3 regions of the Streptomyces niveiscabiei genome follow, and region 1 is predicted to be linked to each of the others. Evidence: riboswitches for the same ligand, from Rfam matches in the RefSeq annotation. Region 1 holds a riboswitch; each other region holds the start of a gene.

Evidence for each region. Region 1 has a riboswitch for cyclic di-AMP ahead of PV682_RS41650 (transglycosylase family protein). Riboswitches for the same ligand answer to the same signal wherever they lie in the genome.
Region 2: it holds a riboswitch for cyclic di-AMP, as region 1 does, so the genes downstream of both, PV682_RS01685 (M23 family metallopeptidase) here and PV682_RS41650 (transglycosylase family protein) in region 1, are expected to answer to the same signal.
Region 3: it holds a riboswitch for cyclic di-AMP, as region 1 does, so the genes downstream of both, PV682_RS11740 (M23 family metallopeptidase) here and PV682_RS41650 (transglycosylase family protein) in region 1, are expected to answer to the same signal.

The regions. Positions count from the first base shown of each region.
Region 1 covers NZ_JARAYJ010000061.1:20,043-30,294, forward strand. Annotated here, with positions in the region: gene PV682_RS41615 (glycoside hydrolase domain-containing protein) at 40-870, shown strand; gene PV682_RS41620 (SurA N-terminal domain-containing protein) at 1,055-1,687, shown strand; gene PV682_RS41625 (nucleoside triphosphate pyrophosphohydrolase) at 1,805-2,794, shown strand; gene PV682_RS41630 (hypothetical protein) at 2,964-3,350, shown strand; gene PV682_RS41635 (hypothetical protein) at 3,561-6,230, shown strand; gene PV682_RS41640 (cytochrome P450 family protein) at 6,227-7,462, shown strand; gene PV682_RS41645 (LysM peptidoglycan-binding domain-containing protein) at 7,624-8,736, shown strand; cyclic di-AMP (ydaO/yuaA leader) riboswitch at 8,959-9,118, shown strand; gene PV682_RS41650 (transglycosylase family protein) at 9,123-9,836, shown strand; gene eno (phosphopyruvate hydratase) at 10,079-10,252, shown strand, end outside.
Region 2 covers NZ_JARAYJ010000001.1:383,175-393,426, forward strand. Annotated here, with positions in the region: gene PV682_RS01670 (bifunctional acetate--CoA ligase family protein/GNAT family N-acetyltransferase) at 1-642, opposite strand, end outside; gene PV682_RS01675 (HPr family phosphocarrier protein) at 830-1,111, shown strand; gene PV682_RS01680 (GntR family transcriptional regulator) at 1,329-2,012, opposite strand; gene PV682_RS01685 (M23 family metallopeptidase) at 2,195-2,947, opposite strand; cyclic di-AMP (ydaO/yuaA leader) riboswitch at 2,962-3,108, opposite strand; gene PV682_RS01690 (M16 family metallopeptidase) at 3,385-4,773, opposite strand; gene PV682_RS01695 (M16 family metallopeptidase) at 4,770-6,161, opposite strand; gene PV682_RS01700 (DNA gyrase/topoisomerase IV subunit A) at 6,457-8,913, shown strand; gene PV682_RS01705 (CobW family GTP-binding protein) at 8,910-10,025, opposite strand.
Region 3 covers NZ_JARAYJ010000007.1:32,285-42,536, reverse strand. Annotated here, with positions in the region: gene PV682_RS11765 (SIMPL domain-containing protein) at 1-95, opposite strand, end outside; gene PV682_RS11760 (SGNH/GDSL hydrolase family protein) at 261-1,046, opposite strand; gene PV682_RS11755 (DUF6250 domain-containing protein) at 1,172-1,879, opposite strand; gene PV682_RS11750 (GDSL-type esterase/lipase family protein) at 1,863-2,906, opposite strand; gene PV682_RS11745 (exo-rhamnogalacturonan lyase family protein) at 2,903-5,629, opposite strand; gene PV682_RS11740 (M23 family metallopeptidase) at 5,741-6,739, opposite strand; cyclic di-AMP (ydaO/yuaA leader) riboswitch at 6,742-6,906, opposite strand; gene PV682_RS11735 (alpha-galactosidase) at 7,179-9,260, opposite strand; gene PV682_RS11730 (tyrosine-protein phosphatase) at 9,466-10,252, shown strand, end outside.

The DNA of each region.
Region 1 (10,252 bases):
CCTTGCGACGCGCACGTTTGAACGAATCAAGGGGTGGGAATGGCAGAGCACCGGCAATCGAAGAAGCGCAGATACATCGCGTGGGGCGTGGCGAGCGCCGTCGTGGTCGCGGGGGGCGCGGTCGCGGCGCAGCAGTCGATGGCCGCGACCGTCTGGCCGGCGCAGAAGACGTACACGGGGCGCGCGTTCGACACGTGCACCGCCCCCTCGCTCGCCGCGATGAAGGCGTGGAAGGCCGACGGCTACTACGGCGGCGCGGCCGTCTACATCGGCGGCAAGAACCGCGGCTGCGCCCAGCCCAACCTCACCAACTCCTGGGTGAAGTCGGTGAATGCGCAGGGCTGGAAGCTGATCCCGCTGTACGTCGGCGCGCAGCCGCCCTGCCAGACGGGGTCCAGCCCCGAGAAGATCAGCGCCGCCACGGCGACCTCCCTCGGCGCGAAGGACGCCGCCGACGCCGTCGCCAAGGCGTCCGCGCTCGGCATGAAGGCCGGCAGCCCGGTCTACCTCGACATGGAGGCGTACGACATCACCAACAAGGCGTGCAACGACGCCGTGTTGGCGTATGTGCGCTCGTTCACGAAGACCCTGCGCGGCAAGGTCTACCGCGCCGGGTACTACGGGTTCACCTCCTCCAGCGCCAAGGCGATCGCGACGGCCACCAACAAGACCGACCTGCCGGGCAACCTCTGGTACGCGCTGTACGACGGGAAGGACACCACGACCGCCGACTGGCCCTGGGGCAAGGACCAGTTCACCGGCCACAGCCGGGGCCACCAGTACACGGTCAACAGCAAGGAGAAGCGCGGCGGTTACACGATCACCGTCGACCGCAACGCGTGGGACGCGCCGGTCGCGATCGTGGGCTGACCTTCGGGGGTGCCTCTCGAACACGCGCCGGACGGCACCCCCTGAGCGCGTGACGCGGGCGCGGCGGTGCCCCAAGTCCCGGTGAATCGTTGGTCGAATGGGTTGGCCCCAGGCGTACCACTGCCTACCATCGATCACCGCAAGACTTTGTGCACCGCCGCACAAGCTCCTACAGGAGGTCTCCTTGCACCGCCGTCGTCGCACCGCGCTCCTGCTGACCGCCACGATCGCCGCGGCAGCCCCCCTCCTGACCGCCTGCGGGAGTGACGCGCACCCCGGTGCCGCGGCCGTCGTCGGCGGCCAGCGCATCACCGTCTCCCAGCTGGAGAACCGCGTCAACGAGGTCCGGGACGCGCAGCGCGCGGCCGTCGAGGACGACGCCCAGTACGCGCAGGCCATCGCGCAGACCGGGACCCTCACGCGGGACACGCTGCACGGGATGGTCCTCGACAAGGTCCTCCAGAAGGCCGCCGAGAACGCCGGGGTCTCCGTCAGCCGGCGTGAAGTCCAGGAGATGCGGGCCGGGTTGGAGCAGCGGGCCGGTGGGGCCGAGGGGCTGGAGACGGCCTGGCTCCAGCAGTACGGGGTACCGCCGCAGCGGCTCGACGAGAACCTCCATCTCCAGCTGGAGGCGCAGAAGCTGGCGGCGAAGCTGGGGACGGAGACGAGCCGGCCGGAGTTCTGGAACGCGCTGTCGACGGCGTCGAAGGAGCTGGGCGTGGACCTCAATCCCCGGTACGGGGGATGGGACGTGCGGAAGGTGAGCCGGGTGGACGCGGCTACGCCGTGGGTGCGGGAGATCAGCGCGGGGGCGTAGAGGTATAGGGGGATGGGGGGTGTGCGCGCGGCGGCATACAAGATGGTCGTACGACTTTCACCCCCAGGCTGTGGATAACTTTCCGGGCGGGATCGGCGGGTGGGTTACGTTCGCTGTGTGAACGAAACCAGCCCCGCAGATCCCGCGCGGTCCACCGGCCGCATCGTCCTCCTCACCACCAGCCACCGCGTCGCCCCCGGCCTGCTCTCCTGGCCCGCCTGGCAGGTGCTCCGCGCGGCGGACCTGGTCGTCTGCGCGGACGGTGCGCATCCCCAGGTGCCGTATCTGCGGGAGGCCGGGGTCGCCGTCTCCGTGGCGGCGCCCGGTGCCGAGGAGCTGGTGGCCGAGTGCGCCGGGGGGCGGACCGCGGTCGTCGTCGCCACCGGCGAGGGAGAGCCCGCCCTCACCGACGGGCTCGCCCGCCTCGCCGGGTCCGGGCGGTTCGCCATGCCCGAACTGGAGCTCCTCCCCGCCTCCTACGACCTCCCCGGCGCCCGCCTCCTCGACCTCGTCCAGGTCATGGACCGGATCCGCCTCGCCTGCCCCTGGTCCTCGCAGCAGACCCACAAGGGGCTCGCGAAGTACGCGGTCGAGGAGTCGTACGAACTCGTCGAGGCGATCGAGGAGGGCGACTACGACGAACTCCGCGAGGAACTCGGCGACGTCCTCCTCCAGGTCGTCTTCCACGCGCGCATCGCCGAGGACGCCGAGGAGGAGGCGTTCTCCATCGACGACGTCGCCGCGACGATCGTCACCAAGCTGATCCACCGCCACCCGCACGTCTTCGGTGACGCGGTCGCCACGACCCCCGAGGAGGTCAAGGCGCACTGGCTGCGCACGAAGGCGATCGAGAAGCGCCGGGCCTCCGTCACGGACGGCGTCCCCCTCCACCAGCCCGCCCTCGCCCTCGCGGCCAAGCTGACGTCCCGGGTGCGGACGGCCGGGCTGGACGTGCCGCTGCCGGGCGGCGAGGGCGTCGGGTACGAACTGCTGGCGCTCGCGGCTCGCGCCGAGGCGGAAGGGGTGGACCCGGAGGCGGCGTTGCGGGCGGCGGCGCGGGTGTACCGGGAGGCGGTTCGAGGGGTCGAGGGGGTGGCGGGCGACTGAGGCGGCTGGTGGTGCGGGTGCGGCGATATGGGTGTCGCCACGGATAGGACTCCCCCTCCCCGCGACGCCAGGCTGTGCGATGGCCGTGATCAAGCCATCGGCCTGTACGTCAGTCGGTTCGAGAACGGGGAATCTTGTGCTTCGTCATATATCCAGGGCATCACTCGCGTTGGCCGCGGTCGCGGCGTTCGGTCTGACCGGGATGTCGGGGCCCGCGCAGGCCGCCGACGCGGGCATCCTCAGCGCGACCGGCTGCGCCGGCAACGCCGGCTCGACGGACGGTTCGGGTTCCGTCTGCCTGGAGATCAAGGGGACCAAGCTGCACGTCGACAGCTTCAAGCTGTCCAAGAAGTCCAACAACCGTGCCTGGACCGACCGTCCGATCCTGGAGATCGGCAGCACCTACGGCTATTACGGCACGCTGGAGAACGCGTCCCGCACGGAGACGGTGACCGTCGGCTCCGCCATCAACCAGAGCTTCGCCAACAACACGAAGGCGTGCGGCTGGTGGGAGAAGTACCCCGGCACGAAGGCCTGCGTGACGATCCACAACTGATCGCCACGAGCGGCTGGTCGAACACGCCCCGCCCACCGAGGGGTTCGGTGGGCGGGGCGTTGCCGGGAGGGCCGGCAGCACAGGGGAACACCGGGCGGTGAACTCCCGCGCGGCGAGGGCCGTTCCGCGCGGCGTCCCGTGGCGGGAGTTTGGCCCCGGGGGCGAGTACGGTGGGATCTCTGATCCGGTTCTCGGGGCGCGGGGGCGTGTATGGAGCGGGAGTTGGAGGAGCTGGCGGTCAGGGCGGCGGGGGTGTTCAGTGCCGCGCTGGGGTCGGAGACCGAGGTGGGGGCGGAGGTCCGGGACGCGTTCCACGAGTGGTTCATCGCTGTGACCCCTCACCATCGTCTTGATCTGATGTCGTTCCGTGCCGTCTCGTCGGGTTCGGTCCAGATTCATGTCCGCCGCATCCGCAAGTATCTCGCCCAGGCCGAGGACATCCCGTCGGCCGCCGACCTGCTCCGTGAACTGACCGACCGCTACGAGCACCACGCGGACCTCGCCCCGCAGCCCGCTCCCGCGCATGCCGACCGCGCCGACCGCGTCACCACCCTCACCTCCATGCTCGTGGGCGCGAAGCTGGAACAACCGACCCTGGAACCCCCGGCCGACCGACACCGCCCGCCGACGCCGGAACCGGAAGAGGCACCCCGGGCCGACCACCCCAGGAACGGCGACCGCCCCGCCCGGACCGCGGAGCCGGAAGGCGCCTCCTTCCCCGCCCTGCCCCGAAACGGCCACCGCCCCCTCCGGACCCCCGAGCCGGAAGCCCCGCCCCCGGCCTGCCTTCCCGTCGTCCCGCCCTTCGACCTCCCTGCACCGGCATCCCCCGACGCCCGCTCCCAGGAGCACGCCCCCTCCCCTTCGGCACCCGCCGACGCTCCCCCCACCCCACCCCAGGTGTACGACCCCCCGCCCCTCACCCCCGAGGACGCCCCTCACCCCGACCCGACTCCCACCCCCTCCGACCCAGGCCCTACCCCACCCCACCAAGACCCCGCCACCCCGCCCGGCGATCACGTCGACTTCAGCCGATCCACCTTCCACGGCCCCGTAACCGGCGCGGTCGCGGGCAACGTCTACTTCGGTCACCCCGCCCTCACCCACCCCGCCCTCACGCACCTCGACCCCACGACCTGGCCCACCCTCGCCGACCTCACCGATGCCGACGCCCTGGACCTCGGCGTGCGGGAGGCGCGGAGGCTGGAGGAGGGGCCCGAGCTGCCGCTGTACGTCGTACGGGACGTGGAGACGAGCCGGGACTGGTTCGCGGACGGCAGGCTGCTGGTGATCACGGGGCGGAGGTTCGCGGGAAAGACCCGTACCGCGTGGGAGGTGCTGTCCGAACTCCCCCCGGACACCAGGGTGTTCGCCCCGTCCCCCGGCACGGACCTGCGCCCCCTCCCCGCCCTGCTCGCGGGCCACCCCGGCAGACACGTCCTGTGGCTGGACGACCTGGACGCCCACCTGAGGGAACGCCAGCTGGACATCCAGCTGCTGGCGGAGCTGACGAGGGCCCGCGTCCAGGTCGTGGGGACGATGAACGACGACGTGTACGACGCGTACATGGACGAGACGGACGGCCCGGCGCACCGCCTCCTCGCCCGCGCGAGGAAGGAACGCCTGAGCACGGTGTGGAGCGGCACCGAACTGGCGAGGGCGAGGGACAGCGAGGACCCGAGGCTGACGGAGGCGCTGGAGTGGCGGGGGGACACGGGCGTCACGCAGTACCTGGCGCTCGCACCGCTGCTGGTGGACACCTGGGGCCGCACGCTGCGCGCGCGCAGCCTGCGCGGCGCCCGCGAAAGCCTGCTGCTGGCCTCGGTCGACCTCGCGCGATGCGGTGTGCGCCGCGGCATGCCGAGGGAACTGCTGGCCGCCGCGCAGACGGCGTACGACCCCGTACCCCCGTACCCCGCCGCGGCCGTGGACGAGGCCCTGGCCTGGGCGTCCGAGCGGCGGCACGGCGTCACCGGCTTTCTGCTCCCCGGCGAGCGGGAGGGCACGTGGCGCCCCCACGGCGCCCTGGTCGCGGCGGCGCTGCGCGAGGAGAGGTGGCTCCCGGTCGGCGTCTGGCGGGCCGCCCTGGAGGTCACCTCGTACGACGCCGAGGACCGGCACACCGTGCACATCAACGCGCGCACCCTCTTCACCCCGAGGGCCGAGAAGGGCGACCGCGACGCGATGCACATGCTCGGCCTGCTCAAGGAGACCGAAGGGGACGAGACGGGCGCGATGTACTGGTACCGGAAGGCGGCCGACGCCGGGTCCCTCGAACTCGCGGAGCGGGTCGGCGCGTACCTCCTGCGCAGGCGCCGGGCCGAACAAGCCGTCCCCTACCTCCGCACCGCCGCCGACAAGAACCCCACCCCCACGGCCCACCGCCTCCTCGCCGAAGCCCACCTCGCCCTCGCCGACCGGGCCCTGCGCCGGGCCACCGAAACCGGCGACGGAAACGCCGCCGCACAACTCGGCGCCCTCGACCTCCGCCTCGGTGACGCCTCCCGCGCGGCGCAGTACTACGCACGCAAGGAGCAAGACGTCCCCCTCGCCCGCAACCTCGCCGCCTACCACCTCCTGCGCGGCGAGACCGAGACCGCCCAGCCCTACCTGGAGCGCGCGGCCCACGACGGCGACGACCGGGCCGTCCGCATCCTCGACGACATCCGCGCCGCCCCGCAGACCCTCCAGGACGCCGAGTCGTACTTCAGGGGTAGTACCGACCCCCAAGACCTCGCGCACCTCGGCGTAATACTGGAGAGGTCGGGTCGTAGTACCGAGGCGCTACAGGCGTACGACGAGGCCGCCGCGCAGGGCGACGCCTTCGCCCGTGACCGCGCCGAGGCGCTCCGGCGTAAACGGGATACCGTCGACGGGTGACCGACAGCACCCCCACCCTCTTCACCTGGGAGTTCGCCTCCAACCCGTACCCGGCGTACGCCTGGCTGCGGGAGCACGCCCCCGTCCACCGGACCACCCTCCCCAGCGGAGTGGACGCCTGGCTGGTCACCCGGTACGCCGACGCCAAACAGGCCCTCGCGGACGCCCGCCTCTCCAAGAACCCGGCCCACCACGACGAACCGGCCCACGCGAAGGGCAAGACCGGCATCCCGGGGGAGCGCAAGGCCGAGCTGATGACGCACCTGCTGAACATCGACCCGCCGGACCACACGAGGCTGCGGCGGCTCGTCAGCAAGGCGTTCACCCCGCGCAGGGTCGCCGAATTCGCCCCCCGCGTACAGGAGTTGACGGACCAGCTCATCGACCGGTTCGCGGCGAAGGGCGAGGCCGACCTCATCCACGACTTCGCCTTCCCCCTCCCGATCTACGCCATCTGTGACCTGCTCGGCGTACCCCGTGAGGACCAGGACGACTTCCGGGACTGGGCCGGGATGATGATCAGACATGGGGGTGGCCCGCGCGGGGGAGTCGCACGGTCCGTCAAGAAGATGCGCGCCTACCTCCTCGACCTCATCCACCGCAAACGCGGCGACCTCGGCGACGACCTCATCTCCGGCCTGATCCGCGCCTCCGACCACGGCGAGCACCTCACGGAGAACGAGGCCGCCGCGATGGCGTTCATCCTCCTGTTCGCCGGCTTCGAGACGACGGTCAACCTCATCGGCAACGGCACGCTCGCGCTGCTCACCCACCCCGACCAGAGAGCCGAACTCCAGAAGTCCATCAGCACGGGCGAGACCGCCCTCCTCGAAACCGGAGTTGAAGAACTCCTGCGCTTCGACGGCCCGGTGGAGCTGGCGACTTGGCGCTTCGCGACCGAGCAACTCACCCTCGGGGACCAGCGCATCGCCCCCGGCGACCCGGTCCTCGTCGTCCTCGCCGCCGCCGACCGCGACCCGGCCCGCTTCGAGCACCCCGACACCCTCGACCTCGCCCGCCGCGACAACCAGCACCTGGGGTACGGGCACGGCATCCACTACTGCCTCGGCGCACCCCTGGCCCGCCTGGAGGGCCAGACCGCGCTCGCGACACTTCTCACACGCCTGCCGGACCTTCAACTCGCGGTGAGCCCGGAGGAGTTGAGGTGGCGGGGCGGTCTCATCATGCGTGGCCTGCGGACTTTGCCGGTGAGCTTCACGGCGACACCCTGAGCCCGCCGCCCCGACGCAAACATGACACGCCCTCAACTCCGTGATCTTCACGTGATCTGCGCGGCATGAACTTGTGACAGGTGATCGTATGCCGATACGTTCACAAGCCGGAGCGGCCCACCAGCCGCCCCGCCCCCCACTGTCGTGAGAAAGGTGCCCGCATGCTCTCCGGGAACGGCCGCCACCGTCGACCCCGCCAGGCTCCGGCGCTCCTCGTCGCCGCCGGAGTGACCGGCACCGCGATCGCCATCCCGCTGCTCGGCGCGAGCGGCGCGAGCGCGGCGGGCAACCCGGCCGGGGTCGAGGGGACGACCGTCTGGGACAAGGTGGCCGACTGCGAGACGGACGCCGCCTGGGACGAGAACACGGGCTCGGGCCAGTTCGGCGGGCTGCACATCAAGCTCGACGACTGGAAGAAGTACGGCGGCCTCGCCTACGCCGAGCGCCCCGACCTCGCCGGCCGCGCCGAGCAGATCGAGGTCGGCAAGCGCATCCTCGCCGACCGGGGCCCCGGCTTCTGGCCGATCTGCGCGCTCACGGCGGGCCTGACGAAGGAGAACGGCGCGGCGGCGACCGACGCGACCCCGAGCCCCAGCCCGAGCCCCGGCACGGGTACGGGTACGGGTTCGACCGATACGTCCGGCTCATCCGGAACGTCGGGTGCGTCGGGTACGTCCAACGGCTCGGGCTCGACGGCCGGTTCGGGCGCCTCCGGCAGCACGGACCCGGGCGCCTCGCCGTCCCCGACCCCCACCCCGTCGACCCCCGGGAAGTCCCCCGAGGCGACCCCGCAGACCCCGCAGACCTCGCCGACCCCGCAGACCCCCGACTCCTCGGCGGAGACCGGGAATTCGGCCGAGGCGGGCAAGGACAGCGGCTCGGGCCGGATCGTCACCCCCGAAGCTCCACAGGGTTCTGACAGCAAGCGCACAGAACCGTCGTACGGGGACAAGTCGGGCAACGCGGTGCAGCCGCCCGAGTCTTGGAGCCTCGTCGACACCAGCGTCGGCGCGGCCGTCGGGGCCTCGCCGATCCTCATCACCCCGCCCTCGACCGCGTCGACCCTCTCGACCGCCGGCACCGGCAAGCACCGCGGCCTCAGCGCGGACGAACCGGAGTCGTACACCGTCCGCGTCGGTGACACCCTCAGCTCCATCGCCGACTCCCTTGAGCTTGACGGCGGATGGCGCGCCCTCTACGCCGCGAACAAGGACCTCATCGGGGCCGACCCGAGCGCCATCGTCCCCGGTCAGCCCCTGTCTCTCGGTGACTGACCCGGCGTACGGCAAAGGCGTAAAAGCGGGCGGAACCACGGCAGTTCGGCGTCCGTGTTCGCGGTGAATGTCCGGGTTTGGGGAAAGTGTGGGATGAGTCTCAGAAGCCCTGATCGTCTTTGAAAATCCACTGAGGGCGTGTCTACGGTCGTGACCGCTCGGCAACCCGAGCCCCGGCTGCCGCAACGCCGAATCCTGCCAGCGGCCGTCCGGGAACAGTCGTCGCGTCAAGCGCCGTAGGCAGGAGCGGGGGACCCAAGGTAAGCGCTGGGAACGGTGGTTGACGCCGGACCCGGCTAGGGGTGAAGTCGCGAAGAGCGACAGGGCAACTCAACCGGCCCCAACCCGACAGCTCACCTCGCAGGCGTCGGTGAGGGGATCGATCCATGCTGTTCTCCGGCAAGGGCAAGCACCGCCGCCCGTCCAAGGCCACCCGTGTCGTCGCGCTCGCCGGTGTCACCGGTGTCGCCGTCGCCGCCCCCCTGATGGCCGCGGGCAACGCCTCGGCCGCCACCGCCTCCGAGTGGGACGCCGTCGCGCAGTGCGAGTCCGGCGGCAACTGGGCCATCAACACCGGCAACGGGTACTACGGCGGCCTCCAGTTCTCCGCGTCGACCTGGGCCGCGTACGGCGGCACGGCGTACGCCTCCACCGCCAACCAGGCCAGCAAGTCCCAGCAGATCGAGATAGCCGAGAAGGTCCTCGCCTCCCAGGGCAAGGGCGCCTGGCCGAGCTGCGGCGTCGGCCTGTCGGGCGCCTCCTACAACGGCGGCGGCTCGTCCTCCGGCTCGGGCTCCTCGGCCGGCGGTTCCAGCAGCCGTACGGAGTCGAACGCCTCCTCCCGCTCCACCGAGCGCCAGGCCGCCCCCAAGCAGAGCGCCCCGAAGAAGACGACGTCCTCCAAGACCGTCACCACCCCCACCGGCCAGAAGGTCAAGAAGGGCGACGGCGAGTACAAGGTCGTCAAGGGCGACACCCTCAGCTCCATCGCCGCCAAGCACAAGGTCGCCGGCGGCTGGCAGAAGCTGTTCCAGCTCAACAAGGACATCATCCAGGACGCCGACCTCATCTACCCGGGTCAGCAGCTCCACCTGAAGTAGACAGCAGGCCCCCCAGGCTCCCGCTCCGGTGCGCGTTCCCCCGTACGCACCGGAGCGGGCTTGTGTCCGCCGCCCTTCTTTGTTCGCCCCCCGGCCACCCCCTCTTTGTTCCGGGTATGAACAATGAGTACGGTCGGTTCTGTCCCATGGGGCGGGCGGTCGGCTGGCCGAAGCCCCGGAGCCGGTTAGGCTCGTCCTCGCAGCGCCCACGAGGTCTGCGTACCCGCGTCACACTGAAGGAGATGCTCGTGCCGTCCATCGACGTCGTCGTAGCCCGGGAAATCCTCGACTCGCGAGGCAACCCCACCGTCGAGGTCGAGGTCGGCCTCGACGACGGCAGCACCGGTCGTGCCGCCGTCCCGTCCGGCGCCTCCACCGGTGCCTTCGAGGCCATCGAGCTGCGCGACGGTGACCCC
Region 2 (10,252 bases), on a different contig from region 1:
GGAGCCGGGCGCCAGCAGCCGCCGGACGGAGCGGGCCTCGGCGCGCTGTTCGCGGGCGCGCTGGACGGCGAGGGAGCGTTCGGTGGGTTCGAGGCCGAACTCCAGGCGGACGACGCCGTCCTCGAAGCTGCGCTTCTGCGTGTAGCCGGCGTCGGTGAAGACCTTGATCATCTTGGAGTTGGCGGGGAGCACCTCGGCGGCGAAGCGGCGGATCCCGCGCTCGCGCGCGACGGCACCGATGTGCTCCAGGAGGGCGGAGGCGACGCCGCGGCCCTGGTGCGCGTCCTGGACGAGGAAGGCGACCTCCGCCTCGTCGGCGGGCACGGTGGCGGGCAGGCCGTCGGGGCCGATGCGGTCATAGCGTACGGTGGCGATGAACTCGCCTCCGACAGTGGCGGCGAGTCCCACCCGGTCCACGAAGTCGTGGTGCGTGAAGCGGTGGACGTCCTTCGCGGACAGGCGCGGGTAGGGCGCGAAGAAGCGGTAGTACTTCGACTCGTCCGACACCTGCTCGTAGAAGCTGACCAGGCGCTCGGCGTCGTCGGCGGTGATGGGCCGCACGCGCGCGGTGCCGCCGTCGCGCAGCACCACGTCGGCTTCCCAGTGGGCGGGGTACTCGTGCCGCTCCTGCGCGCTCTGCATGGGGCCCAGCGTACGGCTCGCGTCCGACAACGGCGCGAGGCAGTCTGGGGGACGGAAGACGGCACGAACCGGACCGAGGCCGCGGTCCGGACAGCCGCCGGGGAGAGGCCGCCGTGCCTTCTCCCGGGACGCTTCACGTGTGGAAAACTGGTCTAGACAACCCTGAACACCGAAGGGCAGCAACAACATGGCTGAGCGCCGCGTCACCATCGGCTGGGCGGAGGGCCTTCACGCCCGCCCCGCCTCCCTCTTCGTCCGAGCCGCCACGGCCACCGGCGTCCCGGTCACGATCGCCAAGGCGGACGGCAACCCCGTCAACGCGGCCTCCATGCTGGCCGTCCTCGGCCTCGGCGCCCAGGGCGGCGAGGAGGTCGTCCTGGCCTCCGACGCCGAGGGCGCGGACGCGGCCCTCGACCGGCTGGCGAAGCTGGTCTCCGAGGGGCTCGACGAGCTCCCCGAGACCGTCTGACGCCACCCACGCGCGCGTACGGAGCCGCGCCGCCCTTTCCCGGGCGGCGCGGCTCCGTCGTTGTCCGGGCATACCGGAATGCTTTTCCCCGCGCAGGATCGCGAGACACTCGAAGGCATACGGAAGGAGCGCGCCGAGAAATTCACGACGCGCTCGTGAAATGGGCAGCGGAAATACACCTCCGCCGAATATCTCTTCTTTGTATACGGCGCCCGTGTTAATGCCGCAGGCCGGTCATGTTTACGGCGTGTTGCGAAGTCCTCACACGGTCGGCGCCGGCGAAGCGCAGCCGGTGGGCGGCGGTGGAGCGCTCGGTGTGCAGGGTGGTCAGCGCCCGCGCGCGCTCGGCGTCCCCGCGCGCGACAGCGTCGACGATCGCGCCGTGCTCGGTCCAGGAGTCGACAGGGCTGGCCGACGGCTCCACCGCGTACATCCAGGCGATCTTGTGGCGCAGCTGGGTCAGCGTCGAGGTCAGAGCCTGGCTTCCGCAGGCCTGGGCGAGCGTCTCGTGGAACCAGCCGCCCAAGGAGCGCAGATCGTCGCTGCTGCCCCGCCTGGCGCGCTCCTGGCCCAGCCTGACGAGTCCGCGCAGCACCTTCAGGTGGGCGTCGGTGCGCCGCTGGGCGGCCCGGGCGGCGCCGAGCGGCTCCAGGAGCAGGCGCATCTCCAGCAGGTCGGCGGCCTCCTGCTCGGTCGGCTCGGCCACGCACGCGCCCGCGTGGCGGCGGGTCACGACGAAGCCCTCGGCCTCCAGCGTGCGCAGCGCCTCACGGACGGGGACGCGGCTGACGCCGTACCGGCGCGCGAGGAGTTCCTCGGTGAGGCGGCTGCCGCGCTCGTAGACACCCGCGACGATGTCGTCCCGGACGGCCGTGCACACCGAGTGCGCCGGAATACGCATGACGGACCTCCGCCTTAATCCCCGTGAAACGTCGACGATTGACGTGTGTTCCGTGACTCTATTGCAATGAGCGGGAATTTCCGATGGCAGGCCGGAATCCAGGGATATTTTTTGGACAAGGGGCCGTCCGAAACGTCGAAAGCCCCGGCCGAGGGGGCCGGGGCTGGACGATCTCGCGCGGGTCAGACGTCGACGCCGTGCGCGCGCAGGTAGGCGACGGGGTCGATGTCGGAGCCGTACTCCGGTGTCGTGCGCGCCTCGAAGTGCAGATGCGGGCCGGTCACGTTGCCCGTCGCGCCCGAGTAGCCGATCCGCTCCCCCGGGGTGACCGTCTGGCCCACCGCGACGGAGATCGACGACAGGTGGCCGTACTGGGTGTACGTGCCGTCGTTCATCCGGACGACGATCTGGTTGCCGTAGGCGCCGCCCCAGCCGGCCTCCACGACCGTGCCGAGGCCGACGGCGTGCACGGGGGTGCCGGTGGCGGCGTGGAAGTCGATGCCCGTGTGGCTGCCGGAGGACCACAGGGAGCCGCCGCTGCGGTAGCCCGTGGACACGTACGAGCCGGTGATCGGCGCGACGAAGGCGTTCAGGCGGGCGCGTTCGGCCTCCCGCGCTGCGCGGGCCTCCGCGGCGCGCGCGGCCTTCGCCTCCTCGGCGGCCTGGACGCGCAGGGCCTCCGTACGCGCGCGGACGGCCGCCTGCTGGACGGCGTGCTCCTGCGCGTGCGCGCGGTCGTCGACGTGCTCGGTGACGTCGAGGCGCATGGTGACCGTGTCGTCCGCGAGGGTCATCGCGTTCGCCGCGGTCGGTTCGGGGGGTGATCCGGCGGCCAGCGCCGAGGTCGTGAGCGCCGCTATGCCCGCCGCGCGGGCGGTCGTACGCTGCATCCGGGTCGCCTTGCGGCGCCTGCCGGTGGCGCAGGTGAACGCCATGAGGTCGAGTTCGTCCTTTCCTTCCCTCTCGCCTACCGGGTTAGCTGACGGGTTCGGAGCAGGAAGGTCTCCTACGGGCGCGGGCGCCCGATTCACCCCAGGGACTGTGGGTCCCCGGCTCCCCTGGCTCGCGCCGTACGGGGACTCGGCGATCGCTGTCCGGTGCCGCGGTGTGCGGCGCACTGCCCGACGAACAGCCCGGACGACGCTAGAGGGCGTGCCGTCGATTCCCAAACGCACAGCGGTTTTTGTAGCGCACACCACAGGGCAGAGGTGAACCCTCCGGGCCAAAACGGTCACCACTGAGGGGTGTGTTTCGGGCAGGGCGCAACGCTGCGAACAGCGAACGCGCGCGGGGGGTGTCGTTCGCGGTGGCGCGCACGCGCGCGTGCGGCTCGCCATCCACCCCACGCGCGCGTGCCTGTGCTCCTGCTCTCCTACTCCGCCGTCACGACCCGTACGGGGCCGATCCCGAGGGCCTCGACCGGCTCGCGGATCTCCTTCGCGTCGCCGACGAGGACGGTGACGAGGCGGTCGACGGGGAAGGCGTTGACGACCGCGGCGGTGGCCTCGACGGTGCCGGTGGCCGCCAGCCGCCGGTAGAGGGTCGCCTGGAAGTCGTCGGGGAGGTGCTGCTCGACCTGGTCGGCGAGGGTCCCGGCGACCGCTGCGGCGGTCTCGTACTTGAGGGGCGCCACGCCGACGAGGTTCTGCACGGCGAAGTCGCGCTCGGCGTCCGTGAGCCCTTCGGCGGCGAGGGTGCGCAGGACGGTCCACAGGTCCGCGAGGGCGGGCCCGGTGTTGGGCGTGTCGACGGAGCCGCTGATGGCGAGCATCGAGGCGCCCGAGCCGTCGGGTGCGGAGCGCAGGACCTGCCCGAAGGCGCGCACGCCGTAGGTGTAGCCCTTCTCCTCGCGCAGGACGGCGTCCAGACGGGACGTCAGGGTGCCGCCCAGGCAGTACGTGCCGAGCACCTGCGCGGCCCACACGCGGTCGTGCCGGTCGGGGCCCACGCGCCCGAGCAGCAGCTGCGTCTGCACGGCACCGGGCCGGTCGACGATGACGACGCGCCCGGTGTCATCGGCGGTGACCGGCGGGATGGGCCAGGGCTGCGCGGTGGACCCCGTCCAGGCGCCCAGCGTCTCGCCGAGCAGCGCGTCGAGGTCGATGCCGTTCAGGTCGCCGACGACGACCGCGGTGGCCGTCGCGGGGCGCACGTGCCGCTCGTAGAAGGCGCGCACGGCGGCGGCGTCGATCTTCTCGACGGTGTCCTCGGTGCCCTGGCGCGGGCGCGACATGCGCGCGGTCGCCGGGAACAACTCCTTGGACAGCTCCTTGGCGGCCCGCCGGGACGGGTTGGCCAGCTCGTGCGGGATCTCGTCGAGCCGGTTGCGCACCAGCCGGTCGATCTCGCCCTCGTCGAACGCGGGCGCGCGCAGGGCGTCGGCGAGCAGCCCGAGCCCCTTGGCGAGCCGGGAGGCGGGGACCTCCAGGCTGAGCCGGACGCCGGGGTGGTCGGCGTGCGCGTCGAGCGTGGCGCCCGCGCGCTCCAGTTCGGCGGCGAACTCCTCGGCGGAGTGCCGGTCGGTGCCCTCGGAGAAGGCGCGCGCCATGATCGTGGCGACGCCGTCCAGGCCGGTCGGCTCGGCCTCCAGGGGCGCGTCGAGGAGGACCTCGACGGCGACGACCTGCTGGCCGGGGCGGTGGCAGCGCAGGACGGTCAGGCCGTTGCCGAGGGCGGCGCGCTCGGGCGCGGGGAACGCCCAGGGCCTGGCCTCGCCCGCCTGGGGCTGCGGGTGGAAGTCCATCGTGGCGAGCTCGGTCACTTGGCCGTCTCCTCGTTGTCGTCGGCCTCTACGGTCGCTTCACGCTCGGGGTCCTCGGGAACATCCGCGTCCTCGGCGCTGTCCGGGTGCTTGGGCTCGTAGACGAGCACCGCGCGGTTGTCGGGCCGCAGCCGCGCCTTGGCGACCTCCCGGACCTCCTCCGGCGTGATCTCCAGCACGCGCTGTACGGCGGTGAGGGCGAGCTGCGCGTCGCCGAACAGGACGGCGAACCGGCACAGTTCGTCCGCGCGCCCGGCGACCGTGCCGAGCCGGTCCAGCCACTCGCGCTCCAGCTGCGCCTGCGCGCGCTCCATCTCCTCGGCCGTCGGGCCCTCCTCGGCGAACCGGGCGAGCTCCTCGTCGATGGCGGCCTCGATGACGGGCACCTCGACGTCCCCGGACGTCTTGACGTCCAGCCAGCCCAGGGAGGGCGCCCCGGCCAGCCGCAGCAGGCCGAAGCCGGCCGAGACGGCGCTGCGGTCGCGCCGTACGAGCCGGTTGTACAGGCGGGAGGACTCGCCGCCGCCCAGGACGGTGAGCGCCAGGTCGGCGGCGTCCCCCGCGCGCGTGCCGTCCTCGGGGAGGCGGTAGGCGGCCATCAGCGCGCGCGCAGGGACCTCCTCGACGACGACCTCGCGCAGCTGCTCGCCGATGACGTCCGGCAGGGAGCCGTCACGCGGCTCGGGCTTGCCGTCGTGGGAGGCGATGGAGCCGAAGTACTTCTCGACCCAGGCGAGCGTCTGCTCCGGGTCGATGTCGCCGACCACCGACAGGACCGCGTTGTTCGGCGCGTAGTACGTCCGGAAGAACGCGCGCGCGTCCTCCAGGGTCGCCGCGTCCAGGTCGGCCATCGACCCGATGGGCGTGTGGTGGTAGGGGTGGCCGTCCGGGTAGACGAGGGCGGTCAGCTTCTCGAACGCCGTCCCGTAGGGGACGTTGTCGTAGCGCTGGCGGCGCTCGTTCTTGACGACGTCGCGCTGGTTCTCCATCGACTCGTCGTCCAGGGCGGCCAGCAGGGAGCCCATGCGGTCGGCCTCCAGCCAGAGCGCGAGCTCCAGCTGGTGCGCGGGCATGGTCTCGAAGTAGTTGGTGCGCTCGAAACTGGTGGTGCCGTTGAGGGAGCCGCCGGCGCCCTGCACCAGTTCGAAGTGGCCGTTGCCCTTCACCTGGGCGGAGCCCTGGAACATCAGGTGCTCGAAGAGGTGGGCGAGGCCGGTGCGGCCCTTGACCTCGTGGCGCGAGCCGACGTCGTACCAGAGACACACCGCCGCGACGGGGGTCAGATGGTCCTCGGAGAGCACCACGCGCAGGCCGTTGGCCAGGCGGTGCTCGGTCGCTGTCAGGCCCCCGGAGCCTGCCTGGGCTGTGGCCGTGTGACCCATGGGCATGTACGTCCCTTCGATGGCGGACGCGGTCGTGGGACCGCGGACTTTCCTGCCGGTCCTGTCACTGTATGCAAGCGTGCGGACGGTCGGCGAAGTTCCCGGCGGACGTACGCCGAGAGCGGATCGGTTAGCCTGCGGGCGGCTGCGGGGGAACGGCCCGCGCTCGCCCGGCCGGGCCCACGACACCGGGTCCTGGGCCGGGTTGTCAGTGCCACAGTCCACAATGGGCCGTCAGACCGCAGTTTTGTCGGCGTCCTGAACGCCACGGCAAGCGACCAGAAATGAGGAGCCGGCAGCGATGGCCCGCCGCAGCACGAAGACCCCACCGCCCGACGACTCGTTCGAGGAGCGGATCCTCGACATCGACGTCGTCGACGAGATGCAGGGCTCCTTCCTCGAATACGCCTACTCGGTCATCTACTCCCGCGCCCTGCCCGACGCCCGCGACGGCCTGAAGCCGGTCCACCGGCGCATCGTCTACCAGATGAACGAGATGGGCCTGCGCCCCGACCGCGGCTACGTCAAGTGCGCGCGCGTGGTCGGCGAGGTGATGGGCAAGCTGCACCCGCACGGCGACGCGTCGATCTACGACGCGCTGGTGCGCATGGCGCAGCCGTTCTCCATGCGCGTGCCCCTGGTGGACGGGCACGGCAACTTCGGCTCCCTGGGCAACGACGACCCGCCGGCCGCGATGCGGTACACGGAGTGCCGGCAGGCCGAGGCGACGAGCCTGATGACCGAGTCGATCGACGAGGACACGGTCGACTTCGCGCCCAACTACGACGGCCAGGAGCAGGAGCCGGTGGCGCTGCCCGCCGCCTTCCCGAACCTCCTGGTCAACGGCTCGTCCGGGATCGCGGTCGGCATGGCGACGAACATGCCGCCGCACAACCTGGGCGAGGTCGTGGCCGCCGCCCGCCACCTGATCCGCTACCCGAACGCGGACCTGGACGCGCTGATGAAGTACGTCCCGGGCCCCGACCTGCCGACGGGCGGGCGGATCGTCGGCCTGGACGGCATCCGGGACGCGTACGAATCGGGCCGGGGCACGTTCAAGATCCGGGCGACGGTCGCCGTGGAGACCGTGACGGCGCGCCGCAAGGGCCTGGTCATCACCGAACTGCCCTTCACCGTCGGCCCCGAGAAGGTCATCGCCAAGATCAAGGACCTGGTCGGCTCGAAGAAGATCCAGGGCATCGCCGACGTCAAGGACCTCACCGACCGTGCGCACGGGCTGCGGCTGGTCATCGAGATCAAGAACGGCTTCGTCCCGGAGGCCGTCCTGGAGCAGCTCTACAAGCTGACTCCGATGGAAGAATCATTCGGTATCAACAATGTCGCCCTGGTCGACGGCCAGCCGCTGACGCTGGGCCTCAAGGAGCTCCTCGAGGTCTACCTGGACCACCGGTTCACCGTCGTACGGCGCCGCAGCGAGTTCCGGCGCGGCAAGCGCCGCGACCGCCTGCACCTGGTGGAGGGCCTGCTGACGGCGCTCGTCGACATCGACGAGGTCATCCGGCTGATCCGCTCCAGCGACAACAGCGCGCAGGCGAAGGAGCGCCTCATGGAGCGCTTCTCGCTGTCGGAGATCCAGACGCAGTACATCCTCGACACGCCGCTGCGCCGGCTCACCCGGTTCGACCGGATCGAGCTGGAGTCCGAGAAGGACCGGCTCAACGCGGAGATCGCCGAACTGACCCGGATCCTGGAGTCGGACGCCGAGCTGCGCAAGCTGGTCTCGGGCGAACTGGCCGCGGTCGCCAAGAAGTTCGGCACGGAGCGGCGTACGGTCCTGCTGGAGTCGTCCGGCGCGACCGCGTCCGCCGTGCCGCTCCAGGTGGCCGACGACCCGTGCCGGGTGCTGCTGTCGTCGACGGGGCTGCTCGCGCGTACGGCGAACGGCGAGCCGTTCGTGGCCGAGGAGGGCGCCGCGCGCGTGAAGCACGACGTGATCGTCTCGGCGGTGCCCGCGACGGCCCGCGGCGAGATCGGCGCGGTGACCTCCGGGGGCCGGCTGCTGCGGATCAACGTCGTCGACCTGCCGCAGCTCCCGGACACGGCCGCCGCGCCCAGCCTGTCGGGCGGCGCGCCGGTGTCGGAGTTCGTGTCGCTGACGGACAGCGAGACGCTCGTGTGCCTGATCACGCTGGACGAGTCGTCGCCGGGCCTCGCGCTCGGCACCGAACAGGGCGTCGTCAAGCGCGTGGTGCCGGACTACCCGTCCAACAAGGAGGAGCTGGAGGTCATCACCCTCAAGGAGGGCGACCGGATCGTCGGCGCGGTCGAACTGCGCACGGGCGAGGAGGACCTCGTCTTCATCACGGACGACGCCCAGTTGCTGCGCTACCAGGCGTCCCAGGTGCGCCCGCAGGGCCGGCCGGCCGGCGGCATGGCGGGCATCAAGCTGACGGACGGCGCGAAGGTCATCTCGTTCACCGCGGTCGACCCCGCGGCGGACGCCATGGTGTTCACCGTCGCGGGCTCGCGCGGCACGCTGGACGACTCCGTCCAGACGACGGCCAAGCTGACCCCGTTCGACCAGTACCCGCGCAAGGGGCGCGCGACCGGCGGCGTGCGCTGCCAGCGGTTCCTGAAGGGCGAGGACTGCCTCTCGGTCGCCTGGGCGGGCGCCGTCCCCGCGCGGGCCGCGCAGAAGAACGGCATGCCCGCGGATCTGCCGGAGATCGATCCGCGCCGGGACGGTTCGGGCGTGTCGCTGCCGAAGACGGTGGCGGTGGTCGCGGGGCCGTTCTAGCCCTCGTCGGGCAGGTCCTCGGGAGCGTCCTCGACGACGTCCTCGGGGGCCTCCCGCTCGGCCTCCGGGTCCCGTACGTACCTCAGGACGCCCCACATGCCGCGCTCGTCGGCCTGTGGGGCGTCCTGCACGCACGCGTGCAGCTCTTTCCCGAGCCCCTCCCGGTCGATGCCCGCACCGATCAGGACGAGCCGCGTACGGCGCTCCTCGCGCTCGCCCCAGGGCTCCGGGACGAACCTGAGGAACCGTCCGACCGCGTGCACGGCATACCGGTTGAGGGGGTCGCTCGGCCCGAAGTCGACGTACCCCTTGATCCGGTACAGGCCCTCGGAGCGGCCGTCCAGGAACGCCATCAGGCGCCGCGGGTCCAGCGGCGCGTCCGCGGTGAAGGAGAGGCTGTCGTACGCCGCGTGCAGGTGCTCCGCGTGGTCGGCGCCGTCGCCGCTCTCGTGGTCCTCGTGCCGGTGCAGGTCGTCGAAGGAGAGCTGGCCGATCCGCTCCTCGCTGGGCCGGCAGTCGAAGAGGAACTCCGGGTCGACACGGCCGTAGCGCGCGGGTACGACGGCCGCGCTCCCGGCCAGTGAACGAACGAGGCCGAGCACACGTTCCCCGTCGTCCGCGCGGTCCAGCTTGTTGACGACGACGAGGTCGGCGAGGCCGATGTGCCGGTCGATCTCGGGGTGCTTCACGCGCGTGTCGTCGAACTCGGCGGCGTCGACGACCTCGACGAGTCCGCCGTACTCGATCGCGGGGTGCTCGCTCGCGAGGACCATCCGGACGAGTTCACCCGGTTCGGCGAGGCCGCTCGCCTCGATGACGATGACGTCGACACCGACGGCGGGCGCGGCCAGGCGCTCCAGGTAGGAGTCCAGTTCGCTCGCGTCGACCGCGCAGCACAGGCAGCCGTTGCCGAGGGAGACGGTGGAGTCGCCGAGGGCGCCCGCGACGGCCATGGCGTCGATCTCGATCGCCCCGAAGTCGTTGACGATCGCGCCGATCCGGCTGCCCTTGCTGCGGTGCAGCAGGTGGTTGAGCAGCGTCGTCTTGCCGGAGCCGAGGAATCCGGCGAGCACGACGACCGGGATCTGCTGCGGGGTGCCGCCCTGCGCCACGTACGACCTCTTTCGCGCCTGTGCGTGCGCCGGTTCACACTCCGGAGCACGGCCGGGGAATCACTGCTGCCTCAGGATACGAGCCGGAAGAATCACCGCGAAGTGAACGATTGTTAGCTCCCTGTCCGGGGCAGACGTGAGGCAAGGCGCCGGGGTGTGCGACCCTCGCTTCCTTCCGTGCGCCTCCTCTCCGCCTCCCCGCCGATCAGAGCCGCTCGGCACCCTGG
Region 3 (10,252 bases), on a different contig from region 1:
CCGTCCAGCGCGGCGGCACCGGGCGCGGACAGGCCCAGCGAGAGGAGGGTCACGGCGAGCGCGGCGGTGACACGGGACGTACGGGAACGGGGCATGCGGGCGGGTCCTTCACACGGTCGGGGACGTCGGTCCGCCGCCGGGGAACCCCCCGGAACCGGCGTCCGGCCATCCCAGCACCCGCGCCGGGACCCCCGCCCGCACCACTCCCGTACGATCACCTCACTGGCCGAGCCCTCGTGACAAGCACACGACACCGCGCCTCAGGCCACCGCCGAGATCCGCATCTTGATGTCGTCCGGCGACAACGTGCCCTTCGCCGTCACATGGTCCCCGGAGGACTCGCCGCGCAGCCGGCGCCCGATCCACGGCACGAGGTACTCGCGCGCCCAGTGCACGTCGTCGCGCCGGACGTCCAGCGTGCCGCGCGGCGGAAGCGCGGGCCACGGTTGCTCGGGGTCCGCCGGGATGTCGAGGCCCAGTGCCTGCCCCGCCCGGAGCGCGACGCGTGTGTGCCCCTCGGGGGACAGGTGGAGCCGGTCGTCGTCCCAGGCCCGCCGGTCCTGGATGGAGCGCAGGGACCACAGGTCGAGGACGGGGCAGCCGTACCGGTCGGCGATGGCGCGGACGTGTCCGTTGTACGTCGCGATCTTCCCGCGCAGGTGCTTGAGGACCGGCATCTGCCGGGTGTCGAACCCGGTCGTCACCATGACCGTCCCGGCCACGGACGCGAGCTGCGCGACGGCGAGCTCGAACCGTTCGGCGACCTCGTCGGGGTCGGTGCCGGGCCGCAGGATGTCGTTGCCGCCCGCGCACAGGGACACGAGGTCGGGGGCCATCGCGACGGCCTGGGGAAGCTGGTCGGCGACGACCTGGTCGAGCAGCTTCCCGCGCACCGCGAGGTTCGCGTACGCGAAGTCGCCCTCGGCCCGCCGGTCCGCGAGGAGTACCGCGAACCGGTCGGCCCAGCCGACGAACGCCCCGTCGGGGCCGGGGTCGCCGACGCCTTCGGTGAAGCTGTCCCCCACCGCCACGTACGACCCGATCATCACTGTCTTGCTGTCACTCTTCGAATCGTCTGCCACAGCAGCCCATGATTCACCTTCGAATGTGACCTACGCGACCGTAATAAAGGGTTGACGGGTGGTGAGATAAGCCACTTCTAAAGAGTTACTCAATCCGGGAATACGCCCCACACCCGGAACCTCTCGATCCGGAAATGGCTCCAGGTGGTCCGGAAGGCGAAATGCCCGCCCGTGTACGGCTCGGGGTCGGTGTAGTCGAAGACGAGCCGCCCGTTGTCCCACCACTGGACCGTGGACCCGTCGGAGACGATCCGCACCCGGTTCGGCTCGTTCGCGACGAGCAGCGGCTCGGTGTAGTCGTAGATCAGCGGGCGCACCCCCGCCTCCCCGACGTACCGCCGCAGCCGGGTCGTCGTGTTGTAGTTCGCGCCGTACCCGGAGTAGTAGGTCTTCAGGTAGTCGTACTCCGCGAGCGCGCCCCCGCGAGCGGTCGCGAAGAGGTCGTCCGGCGAGCGCACGTCGACGGCGTTCCAGAAGTTGTTGAGGTCGGAGACCCGGTCGTTGACGCCACCGGCCGAGACGGGGGTCGCCGTGTACTCGATGACGTACGGCCCCTGAAGGGGCTGCCGGAACCAGACGGTCGCCCCGGCGGGCACGTCGACCTCAAGCACGCCCCGCGAGGCGGTGACCGTGCCGCCCTTCTCCAGTTCCACGGCCCACTTCCCTAGCCCGTGGCAGAAGTCGTCGCGGGCGAGAAGCCGTCGGCGGGGTGCGGCGGCGGCCCGCGTCGCGGGGGCGACGGCGGCGAGGGCGGCTCCCGCCGCGAGGGCGCCGAACGCTCTACGCGTGGTCGTCATGTCGGTGCGCTCCTTCGGTCAGCAAGGTGATCAACCGGTCCGCCACCTTACGGTGGCCCCGGACGTTCGGGTGGACCGCGTCGTTCAGATCCTCCGTGGAGATCCAGCCGGTGGTGTCCACGAACTCGGTGCGCGGGTCTCCGAGTTGGGCGACGGCCGCCGAAACGTCCGCCGCGTGCGTCCCGTTGAGGGGCCGCAGCGCCAGGATCCGTGCGTGCGGGGCGGCTTGGCGCAGCCGGGCGAGGTACGCGCGGTAGGCGGCCGTGAACTCCTCGGCCCCGTACGCCGCGTCGTTCGACCCCTGATTGACGACGATCACGTCGGCCTTCCGGTCCGAACTCGCCGGTGAGCCCGCGTAGTTCCACCCGTACGCGGCCCTCGCGTCCGGCACTCCCCCGTTCCCGGTGAGGAGCACGCCCTGGCGCCCGAACCCGACCTGGGTCAGCGAGGCGTGCAGCGCGTCGGCGACGAGCGTCGGGTAGGCGGCGGTGCCGTCGGCGCAGTCGGAGGTGCTGTTGTCGCCGCACAGGGCGTTGACGCCCTGCGTGATGGAGTCGCCGTAGAACGCGAACTGCCGCTTGTGCACCGGCTTTTGCGGAACGATCCGCCCCTTGAGCCCGGTGAGCGTCACCCCCGTCTGAAGCGGCGGCACCCAGCGGTTCACCCGCGAGAACACGTCCTTCACGGACAGGACGGCGGTGTGCGGTCCGCGCCCCTTCGCGGTGATCTCGATGTCGGCGCGGTCGACGGCGTACCGCTGCCTGGGGCCGCCGTCGACGGAGACGTACACCTGCGCGGGAACCGTGACCGAGGTGACGTCGAAGAGGGCGTGGACGGTGTTCCCGGTGAACGAGAAACGCAGCCGGGAACCGGAGTTGACGGTGACGGCGGCCTCGGGGCCGCGGCTCCAGTGGCCCTCGTAGGCGAGGCGGCGGTCGTCGGGGCGGACGGTGTCCTGGCCCGCCGCGTGGGCGGGCTGCGGGACGAGGAAGGCGAGGCCGAGCGCCGGTGTCAGGAGGCGTTTCACGAGGGGATCTCATCTCCGATCAGGGCCAGGTTCTGGATCGCCGCGAGCGCCCACTGCGCCGAGGAGTTGGTGGAGACCCAGGGGATCTCCCGGGTGGTGCGCAGGACTTGGGGCGTGGGGACGGTGACGCGGCGCCAGTCGTTCGACGGGAAGTAGGTGTCGGCGCCGGTGAAGAACTCCTTCCACGCGCGGCTCGCGAGCGCGGGGTCGCCCTGGTGGCGGGCGGCGTACGCGGTGATGCGGGAGTGGGCTGCGGGGAGGGCCGACTTCCAGGTGGAGCCGGTGAGTTGACGCTTCTGCGCGTCGGTCCCGTTGTAGTGGCGGGCGTAGTTCAGCCACGCCGTGCGGAACTCCGGTTCCTGGTCGCCGAGGAGGGCGACGATCTCGCTGTTGGTCTCCACGAGCCCGAACACGGCGCTGAGGTGCGAGACGTTCACCGCCGTGCTCGTCGTGAGCGCGAACCGGCCGGTGTCGGCGTCGAGCAGACCGGCGCCGGTGAAGAAGCCGTTGGGCTGGGCGGCTATCGTCCGCAGGGAGTTGACCAGTTTCGTGCGGGCCTGTTCCGCGCGCGGTCCGCGCCGCTCCCACTCGGTGAGCCAGGCCGCCGAGATGCCGCCCCAGTCGGTGCCGAAGCCGACCGAGAGGGCGTGCCGGTCGCCGGGGGTGTAGCCGTCGGCGCGGACCTTGCGCTGCGGGTCCACGGCGAGGAACGTCAGCTCCACGTCCGCGAGTTCGCGCAGCAGGTCGCCGGTGCGCTCGTCGCCGGTGAGGTAGTAGAAGAAGCGCCGGTTGGCGGCCGTCGAGATCCGCACCTGCTTGGCGCTGTCCGCGTAGTGCTGGACGCCGTGCCGGGTGCCGAGCCCCGCCCACGCGCCGAGGTGGTAGACGTCGACCTCGCCGGTGTGCCGCGTCATGGCCTCCGCGAACCGGAACACCTCGGCGGAGCCGGTGCGCAGGAAGTGGTACCAGAGCCAGAGGTCGGTGCCCAACTCCGAGTTGTCCCAGGCGAATCCGCCGACGTCGTAGCGCCAGACGTGCCGGTCGGTGTCGTAGGTGTGCTGGACGTCGCCGTAGTCGAGGAACCCGTACCAGCGGCGCTCCTCGCGCTGGTCGCGGTAGTAGGCGAACAGGTCGTCGAGGTGGTCCTCGATGACCGTACGGGCCTTGGTCGACCGATCGACGGGCGCCCAGTCGCCGAACACCCCGGCGGCGTGCAGGCGTTGAGGGGTGGCGGCGAGCTGGGGCGGGGTCGCGACGGCCTGGGCGAAGGCGGCGAGTCGAGTGGCGTCCGGTGTCTTCTCCACGGCCCAGAAGGTGAGTTCACTGGTCCGCGCGATGCCGTACGGGGTGCCGAAGCCCGGTTCGTAGTCCTCGTAGGTGATCTCCAGGCCGCCGTCCGACTGCTCGTCGTAGGTGTTCTGGCCCAACCCGTCGTGGTAGAAGCGCAGATCGAGCGGCTGGGCTTCCGGGGAGTAGAGCCAGAGGGTGACCTCGGCGGCGCTCGAAGCGGCGCCGCGTACGTCGAGCTGGGTGGGGTGGCGCTGCCAGAAGTCCCGTACGCCGAAGGCGAGTCCGCCGCTCGCGCCGCCGATGTACCCGAAGCCACCGGCCCGTTGACCTGCTGCGGCCGGGATCCAGCCGTGGCCGGACTTGGTGCGCTTGCGGATCTGGTAGCCGTCGGCGGTGAGTTGGGAGAGCGTGTAGTCGCCCCACCGGGGGATGTAGGCGAGGCGGCCGGAGACGCGCGGGTCCCAGGTCGCGAGGTCGGGGAGCCTCTCCCCGGCGATCTGCGCGGCCCGTACGGCTGCCCCGGGGTCGCGGCGCAGGCCGGTGACGCCCTGGACGGCCTCGGTGAAGAGGCCGCCGCCGGAGTCGGCGAAGCGGATGTGCCGGTCGTACGCGCGGTCGCGCAGCGGGACCGTGAAGCGCACGCCGAGCCCGCGCAGGAAGTCGCCCTGGTCGCGGCCGGGTTCCTGGTCGCCGTCCCAGACGAAGGTGTGCACGAGCCGCAGCGACTCGGCGCCCGCCGAGAACGCGAACCGCAGCACGAACGGCAGCCAGCCGCGCCCGCCGTGCCGGTGCCGCCCCTCGACCCGGACGACGGCCCGCACCGGCCCGTCCTGCTCGACCTCCACCTTCTCCACCCGCCCGGCGAACGCCTCCACACCGGCCCCGTCCCGCACACTCCCCTGCCGCAGCGCGACCAGCCGCCCGTCCCGCGCGACCTCGACGCCGCCGCGCAGCAGGCTCCGGACGACGGTGTCGGCGCCCTTCTGCGCGAAGCGGGCCGTCAGGACGCCGGTCGAGACCTCGACGCCGCCCTTCGCGCGCCGGACCGTCACCCGGTGTTCCGGTGCGGCCGGGGTGCCCGCGTCGAGGAGGTAGCGGTCGGCTCGGGGGGCGTCGGGGGCGATCGCGTGGGCCGTCCACTTGACCGAGCCGTCGGGCCAGTAGGCGGTGGGCCAGGACTGGACAGGGACGTCGGTGCCGTCCGCGGTCGTCAGCCTCAGGGGCTGTCCGGGTCTGTGCGTTCCGCGCGCCCAGGGGACGCCCCAGGTGGTGCCGGCGTGGGCGTCGGGGGTGCCCTCCAGCCAGTGCAGCTCGGTGGCGGCGTCCGTGCCGGTGGCGGCTGCCGCCGGGCGGGACAGGGACCAGGCGAACGAGGTGGCGGCTGCCGCGACGGCGGCGCTCTTGATGACGGTACGTCGGTTGACGCCGGACACGGGACCTCCGGGAAAGCGCTTTCAGGGGATGGAGATCACTGTGTCCCCGCGCTTTCCCGGCTGTCGACGTATGTCACATGACCGCAACAGAACGATCATGATCGCGCAAGATCAGACGGAGACCCCGTGCGAGCGCAGGTACGCGAGCGGGTCGACGTCCGAGCCGTAGTCGGCCGTGGTCCGTATCTCGAAGTGCAGGTGCGGCCCGGTCACGTTGCCCGTGGAGCCGGAGTAGCCGATCACCTGCCCCGCGCTGACGCGCTGGCCGACCGAGACGGCCAGCGCCGAGAGGTGCGCGTACTGCGCGTAGTAGCCGTCCGCGAGCTTGATGACGACCTGGTTGCCGTACGCCCCGCCCCAGCCCGCCGAGACGACCGTGCCGGCGCCGACGGCCCGCAGGGTCGTACCGCTCGGGACGACGAAGTCGACGCCCGTGTGGTAGCCGCTGGACCACATGCTGCCGGAGACCCGGTAGCCCGTGCCGACGACCGCGCCCCGGACGGGGAGGGTGAAGCCGGAGGAGGACGAGGCGCTCTCGGTGGTGGCCTTCGAGGAGGACGAGCCGGAGGACTTCTTCGACGAAGATGACGAGGACGACGAGCTTGCGGAGTCCGAAGAGCCCGAGGAGCTCTGGGACTTCCGCGACGACCGCTGCGAGGACTGCGTGTCCGTGTTCGCCCGGCTCTCCGCCCGCGCCGCCTTCGCGCCGAGCGAGAGGCGCAGGCCGGGGTGGATCAGCGAGGGGTCGGAGCCGACGGCGTCCCGGTTGTCCTCGTAGATCCGCTGCCAGCCGCCGGTGACGTTCTGCTCCTCGGCGATCTTCGAGAGGTAGTCGCCGGAGCGGACGGTGTAGGTGGTCGTCTTGCGGGTGGTGGCCGATGTCGTGGCCGAGGCGGTGCGCGCGACCGGCACGGCCTGGACGGTCGTCCCCGAGACCGGCGCCGTGGCGGTGGAGGTACCCACCGAGGACACCGAGGACGCGGTCTCGGCGTGTGCCCCGGTGGCCCCGATGAGCGGAAGTGCGAGCGCCGCGCCACCCGTTCCGGCCGCGGCGAGCGACCGGGAGAAACGAGGCGGCTTCGGGCGGCGGTGCTTACCCCTGGCGGGCATGGAATTCCTCTCCTGCGCCTGCGAGGTGAGCTGTCGGGTGCGGACAGGAGATGTCCGGCCGTGCCGAGGCACGGCTTTACCCCAAGCCTGCTCCGGAAGACCGGACCAGGCGGAACTGCCTGTGGGTCCCCCGCTCCTGCCGTTTCGCTGGTGGGTGTGTTCGGCTCCGGACTGCGGCAGGATTCGGCGTCCGCCCGGATTGGTGATGAACGTAGGCGACGCGGACGCACGGGGACAAGCAGAAGTTGTATATGAATCTTTTTCCTGTCGATTCACGGCGCGTTTCGACCGTCCCCGCACACCGCGTGAAAACCCGGCCGAACCCCTGAATCCCCTTGAAAACCCGGCCTATTACGTGCACATGACGCGTGCCGCAGGGCCAGGAATATGACCCTGCTCACGCGACCGATTCACAGATTTCCCAATTCGGACAGAAACCTCAGATACGGCGCAGCCGGAATACCGCCGCGTCGAGGTCACCGCTCAGCCCGGTCCGCAGCCCGTGGTGCACCAGGACCGCACCCCGGTGGATCTCACCGGTTTCGAGGCATTCGTACGACGCCGTCGCGTCAAGTCCGCGCAGCCGCACCGCCGGTGCGCTCTCCCCGTAGTGCTGGGCCTGGAGCCAGGCCAGGACGACGGTGTCGTCCCCGCGCACGTACTGCACGGCGCTGAGACCGCCCTCGGGGGCGCGCAGCCGGTACAGGTCGCCCTGCTGGACGACGGGCCGGATCTTCTTGTAGAGCTCCACCCACTCGCGCGCCTCGGCGAGTTCCGCGTCGGTCCACTCCGAGAGGTCCCCGCCGACGCCGAGCACCCCGGCGAAGGAGCTGACGAACCGGAACCTCAGCGAGCTGACCCGGTTGTTGAGCTGGGTGTTGGGGCTGTCGGTGACCCAGGCGGCCATCACGCGCGCGGGGTGGATCTGGCTGAAGCCGTGCTGGATGGCGAGCCGGTCCAGCGGGTCGGTGTTGTCGGAGGTCCACACCTGGTCGGTGCGGCTGAGGATGCCGAGGTCGATCCGGCCGCCGCCGCCCGAGCAGGACTCGAAGGCGACGCCGGGGTGGGCCGCGCGCAGCCGGTCCAGGAGCCGGTACAGCGCGCGCACGTGGTCGACCCACAGGCGCTGCGGGTAGGGGTCGCCGGGCCAGCCGGCGTCGGTGAAGCAGCGGTTGAAGTCCCACTTCACGTAGTCGATGGGGGCGCTGGACAGCAGGGTGTCGAGCTGCTCCCAGAGGTACTCCTGGACGTCCTCGCGCGCGAGGTTGAGCATCAGCTGGTTGCGGGACTCCGTGCGCGTGCGGCCCTCCTGGAACTGCACCCAGTCGGGGTGCGCGCGGTAGAGGTCGCTGTCCGGGTTGACCATCTCGGGCTCGACCCAGATGCCGAACTGCATCCCGAGGCCGTGCACCTGGTCGGCGAGCGGCTTGAGTCCCTGGGGGAAGCGGTCGGGGTTGGGCGTCCAGTCGCCGAGGCCCGCGCGGTCGCTGACGCGCTTGCCGAACCAGCCGTCGTCGACGACGAACAGCTCGACCCCGATGTCGGCGGCCTTGCGCGCGAGGACGAGCTGCTGCTCCTCGGAGATGTCGAAGGTGGTCGCCTCCCAGGAGTTGAACAGCACCGGGCGGTCCTGGTCCGCGTCCGGGATCACGTGCTCGCGCTGGTAGGCGTGCCAGGCGCGGCTGGCGCCGCCGAAGCCTCCGTCGGACCACAGGGCCGCGAAGACGGGCGTCGTGAAGGAGTCGCCGTCGGCGAGGAGGAGCAGGCCGGAGTCGTCGTGCCCGGCGCCGCCGGTGATCTGTACGCGCGCGTCGGGGAGCTGCGCGACGGCGATCCGCCAGGAGCCGGACCAGCCGAGGGCGGTGGTGAAGACCTCGCCGGACTCCTCGGTGGCGTCGGTGTCGAGGGCGACCCAGGGCAGGTGCGGGTGGCCGGTGTGGCCGCGGCGGCTGCCGATGATCTTCTCGCCGTAGGTGAGCCGCGTCCGCGCGAGACGGGACTCGGCGGCCCAGCGGCCGTGGAGCTGGGAGAGGCGCCAGCCCTCGCGGTGCGGGAGGGTCCAGGTCGCGGAGTCGGCGCGCAGCAGCTCCAGGGGTTCGTCGCCGTCGTTGCCGAGGACGGCCCAGCGCTCGACGACGTCCCCGCGCATCCGGTAGTGCAGCGCGACGGTCAGTCCGCCGTCGCGGAACGCGAGCCGGAGTTCGGAGTCATCCGCCCCGTACACCTCGTACGCGTCGAAGGTCCACTCGGTGCCCCGGCGCGCGGGCGTGCGCACGGAGAGCGCGGGGCGGGTGAAGCGGGGGCCGCCCTCGACGGGGTACTCCTCGCGGCCGTCCAGCGCGGACTCGAAGGACGAGCCGTGCGACAGGGGGACGGCCGCCAGCGCCTCGGCGTCGGCGAGGGTGATCGCCGGTCCCCAGTGGAGGTGCAGCAGCTCGCCGCGTTCGGTGAGGTGCAGGGCGTAACTGCTCGTGGGGCCCGACAGGAGCCATGTACGCCCGTTCTCAGCGGTTTCCAGCATCAGACCCTCACACGATCGAAAATCAGTTAAAACACATACGAACACGTACGACCAGACGGCAACATCATCGGGGGTTCCCGGGGCCCCCTGCAACGCCTGTGGAAAACTCCTGGGGTGTCTTCCCCGTGTCGTATGGTCGACAGCGTGTCCCACCGGCCATTCTCCTGAGCCGCGCCGGGCCGGGACCCACTGGGAGGGAGACCCCGTGACGCAGCAGATCCCCTCGACCGAACCCGAGCTGGCAGGCGTGCGCAACTTCCGTGACGTCGGAGGCCTGCCGACGACCGACGGGCGCCGGGTGCGCCGGGGCGTGCTGTTCCGCAGCGGCCATCTGGCGCACGCGACCGAGGAGGACGCCGCGTTCCTGGCCTCCCTGGGGCTGCACACGATCTTCGACTTCCGCAACGCGGCGGACCAGAAGCTGGAGGGCCCGGACGTCGAGCTGCCGGGCACGCGGAACGTGAACCTCCCGCTGTCGGACCCGGCGGACGGCGCGGAGTTCTGGGCGATGGTCCGCGACGGGCGGATCGAGCAGCTGCGCGAGCTCCTCGGCGGGGGCAGGGCCGCGGGGCGGATGATCACCTCGTACCGGACGATCATCAAGGGGCGCACGCCCGAGCACACCCAGGTGCTGGCCGCCCTCGCCGACGACAGCACGCCCGCGCTGATGCACTGCGCCGCCGGCAAGGACCGCGCGGGCCTGTCCATCGCGGTGACGCTCCTCGCGCTGGGCGTCGAGCGCGAGGCGATCGTCGCGGACTACCTGGAGTCCAACGCGACCCACCGCCGCTACCGGCTGCGCCGGACGGACGGCTCCACGCCCCCCGCGCGCGACCCCGAGATCACCGAACTCCTCAGCCCCCTGTTCGAGGCCCGTATCGAGTACCTCCAGGCGGCCTTCGACACGATCGACGAGCACTGGGGGTCGGTGGACGCGTATCTGGAGCAGGGCCTCGGGGTCACGCCGGAGCTGCGGGCGCGCCTGAAGGACC